One region of the Vibrio sp. 1078-1 genome, then DNA from elsewhere that is predicted to be linked to it. Evidence: predicted binding sites of a transcription regulator. Region 1 holds the regulator's gene; the other holds the start of a gene.
What was found. Region 1 encodes CRP, which controls carbon source genes, mostly activating them, when cyclic AMP is high. Its sites were predicted from a motif close to TGTGANNNNNNTCACA; they were not measured.

Region 1 (2,210 bases):
TTGTCATGTCAGCTAAACACCCAATTATTGCGGTTACTGGTTCGTCCGGTGCCGGCACGACCACTACATCTGAAGCCTTCCGTAAAATGTTCAATATGATGAACGTTAAACCCGCATGGGTTGAAGGCGATAGCTTCCATCGCTTTACTCGCCCAGAAATGGACATCGAAATCCGCAAAGCCCGCGAGCAAGGTCGACACATTAGCTACTTTGGCCCACAAGCTAATGACTTCCCGGGATTAGAAGAGTTTTTCCGTAAGTTCGGGCATGACGGCACTGGCAGCGTGCGCCGTTATCTGCACACGTTTGACGAAGCGGTTCCCTACAATCAAATGCCAGGCACGTTTACACCGTGGCAAGACTTACCCGAAAACAGCGACGTTCTGTTTTATGAAGGGTTACATGGTGGCGTGGTCGATGGCGATGTTAATGTTGCTCAACATGTGGATTTCTTAATCGGCATGGTGCCGATTGTGAACTTAGAGTGGATACAAAAATTCGTACGTGACACTCGCGATCGCGGCCATTCGCGTGAAGCGGTAATGGACTCAATCGTGCGATCCATGGACGATTACCTCAACTATATCACTCCGCAGTTTTCTCGTACTCACATCAACTTCCAGCGCGTACCGACCGTTGATACTTCCAACCCACTTAATGCAAAAGGCATCCCTAGTTTGGATGAGAGTTTTGTGGTGATTCGCCTACGCGGTATCAAGAATGTCGACTTCCCATATCTGCTGGCCATGATTGATGGCTCATTCATGTCACGCCACAACACGATTGTCGTACCCGGCGGTAAGATGAGCTTTGCAATGGAGCTCATAGTTCGGCCTATCCTACAACAGCTCATCGAAACAGGGAAAATTGGCTAAAAACCTGCCTGCGAAGATGTTTACTTTTCATACCGTGATCATGTGCACAGTTTTGCTTACAAAATCTCAATCATGGCACGATTAAAATCAAGAAATCGTTTTCGAAAAAGGATACTATTTCTTACCGAAACACAAGAGAGCTTGCAGCATATAAAAAGTGCTCTTATTCTAGTAGGCCTAATTCAGGCTTAGCTAAAATATGGATAGCGCAAGCGTACCCTGCAGAGGAAGTGAGATATTATGGTTCTAGGTAAACCTCAAACCGACCCAACATTAGAGTGGTTTCTTTCACACTGTCATATTCATAAGTACCCTTCAAAGAGCACGCTAATTCACGCGGGCGAAAAGGCAGAAACTTTGTACTACATCGTTAAAGGTTCTGTTGCGGTTCTTATCAAAGACGAAGAAGGTAAGGAGATGATCCTTTCTTACCTAAACCAAGGAGACTTTATTGGTGAACTTGGTCTATTCGAGGAAGACCAAGAGCGCACAGCTTGGGTTCGTGCTAAATCTCCTTGTGAAGTTGCTGAAATTTCTTTCAAGAAGTTCCGTCAGCTTATCCAAGTAAACCCAGACATCCTAATGCGTCTTTCTGCGCAGATGGCTCGTCGTCTTCAAGTAACTAGCCAAAAAGTGGGTGACCTGGCGTTCCTAGACGTAACTGGTCGTATCGCTCAGACGCTTCTGAACCTTGCAAAACAACCAGACGCAATGACTCACCCAGACGGCATGCAAATCAAGATCACTCGTCAAGAAATCGGTCAAATTGTTGGCTGTTCTCGTGAGACAGTAGGTCGTATTTTGAAGATGCTAGAAGAGCAGAACCTAATCTCTGCTCACGGTAAAACCATCGTGGTTTACGGTACTCGTTAATCTCAAACTAGAGTGACACGAACAAAATTATAAAAGCCACCAATGGCAACATTGGTGGCTTTTTATTTACTCATGACCAAATAAGATAGGGTGCAGCGAACACTAATGAGTAAGCTTAACAGGTTAACCCTAAAACTTAGCCATTCGTACTTTCAAAGATTTTGTCAGCTGAAGCGGCCACGAAACCTGGGTACAAATCACCATTTTCCATCGGATAGCGCTTAGCAAATTCATAAAACCCGCCAGGGATAATTTCAGTGCCTTCGCTAAAACGAACCGCTACTTTATCTGCCATGGTCGATGACTGCTCTAGCAACACCTCAGGAGTGCCCTTCACTTCACCACCATTTTCATTAATGGTAAACCCAGCGGTACGCAGATGATCGTTTACCTGCTTCACTTCTTCATATTCATTGAGTTGGTTAACGCTCACCGTGAAGTGGTTTGCTCCGTAACCATGCG
Region 2 (2,210 bases), on a different contig from region 1:
CTAAGCGGAATATCTGGATTCAACGCTTCCAACGTTGATTGCGTATCGGCTAAGTGACTGATCTTACCTTCAGAGTTTTCTACCAATGCAGCGGCTTTGATGCTGTCAAAGGTTTCACCCGCAAGTAAAACTTGGATTAGCGCAACTTGTAGCGGTGGCAAGCTAGGATTAAACGCTGCATTTTCTGCATAAGCGCCTTGGAATACACGGCCGCTAGTCATCTCTAATGCTAAACCACTCAAGTTGTTGGTGTATGGAGAGTGGCTCATGTTCATCGCTTCAACTGCACTTTGGATGAGTGCGTCTTCATCATCACATGAGAATTGGTGTTTAACTTCTGCCATTAAGCCGGACTCGATACCGAGATCGTTTGGTCCAAAGGCTTCAGGCAGGTATTCATGAAGTGACTTTTCTTCGCGTTCTGGGAGCTGGATTTTAAGCTCGTTTGCGGTAGATAACTCATTCATGAACTGGCGGCAGTGACCACATGGGCTGAAGTTGATAGTGATATCCTTAACACCACGTTCGCCTTTCATCCAAGCATGGCTAATCGCAGACTGCTCTGCGTGAACCGTTTGACCCAACTGTACACCAAAGAATTCCATGTTGGCACCGAAGTAAAGGCGACCTGAAAGACCACGAACGATAGCGCCGACATAAAAGTCAGAAAGGGGAGCATAGGAGTACGCTGCGGCAAAAGGAAGTAGCGCAACACGAAGCTCTTTGTCTGATAGACCGGTAGCTGAAAGCAACTGCTCAAATTGTTGAACTGAAAGCGTAGCATCAAAATCATCAGCTTGGATGATAGGAGCAAGTTGTTTGGAAAGTGCTTCTGGAGCGCCTGCTAGCGCCTGTTCAATGCGACTTTTCATGTTGAATCCTTGTTATTGCATGGACAGTTATTCTATGTGAAAGATAGAAATGTTCCGTGCGTTAGATCACGATAAATAATGCAATTGATAATTCTGTTACATAATTAGAGTGAGCTCACACATGTATTCGATTGCACAGGTGTGAAGCGTTATCTCCGTCTCACAATTAACCATATCAGTATATATTCATATGACCAAGGAGCAGGAGTATGTTACTAACGCGACTTTTACCGCTATGCTACTTTATACCTACGTAATCTAGAGCGAGTGGTAGCACCTAGAATGCTAATGCTATGAATGTATATCTCGATCAAGTCCCTTCACGATATTACTGGGTGAGGTTGATAGATAAGATAGGGTTTTGAAAAGGGTAAGGAAGAAGCGGAAAGGCTACGGCCTGCCGGAAGGAGGGCAGACCGAGAGCGCTTAACTATTGATATAGCCAGACAGCCAAAGCAAAAAAGCTTGGAGCCAAAATAGAAGTTATGATCCCACATAAAACCAATGCGAGTGATGAGAACGCGGCATCTATGGGCTGTTTCTCTGCACAAGTAGCGGTGCCTAAGGCATGAGAGACTGTACCCATTGTCAGACCACGTGCAATCGGGTGTTTAATTCCAATCAAATTGTAAATTGGGTATGCCAAAATTGCGCCCAATAAACCGACAATCAGAACCAAGATCGCTGCAACGGCGGCTTCACCACCGAGGTGACTCGATATTTCCATCGCTATTGGTGTAGTGACGGACTTACCCACTAGACTCGCGATTAAACTAATATCCGCTTTGAAAGCGACTGCGATCAAGGTGGTTGTCATCATCGACATCACACTGCCTACTGTGCAAGCAAAAGTGATGATTCGCCAGTTTGCTTTAATCTGTGGTAGTTGTTCATATAGTGGATAAGCCAGAGCAACTACGGCTGGTTGAAGTAAAAAACTGATCCCTTCGTTATCCGCATAATACGTTTCAAACGGTACATTTAAGTAAGTAAGCAAAGGAATGAGCACTGCAATACTGATCAGCAAAGGATTTGCTAGAGGATTATTCACTTTGATTGCAATTTGGCGCGCGACAAGAAAAACCGCAATGGTAACAACTAACCACATATCAGTGCTTCTCCTTTAACAAGTAGTCCAGCAGCCAAGCGAGGCTGACTAGTACAATGAGTGAGCCTCCAACTGCGCTAGCAATGATAGGGAGGGCATTAGCGAGTAGCATATCGAAATGTTGCATTAATCCGACGCTAATAGGAACGAACAATAAGATCATATAGCGGATAAATAGCGTGGCGCCCGGTTTGACCCAGTCGACTTTTACAAGCCCAAGAGTCATGGAG

Region 2: cdd (cytidine deaminase) is a predicted target of CRP. The motif match lies at 977-992, and genes of this name have one in related genera.

The regions. Positions count from the first base shown of each region.
Region 1 covers NZ_JAWOWM010000023.1:16,030-18,239, forward strand. Annotated here, with positions in the region: gene R7190_RS23620 (phosphoribulokinase) at 6-875, shown strand; gene crp (cAMP-activated global transcriptional regulator CRP) at 1,116-1,748, shown strand; gene R7190_RS23630 (DUF1338 domain-containing protein) at 1,885-2,210, opposite strand, start outside.
Region 2 covers NZ_JAWOWM010000002.1:396,131-398,340, forward strand. Annotated here, with positions in the region: gene cdd (cytidine deaminase) at 1-872, opposite strand, end outside; gene R7190_RS05700 (LrgB family protein) at 1,303-1,980, opposite strand; gene R7190_RS05705 (CidA/LrgA family protein) at 1,982-2,210, opposite strand, start outside.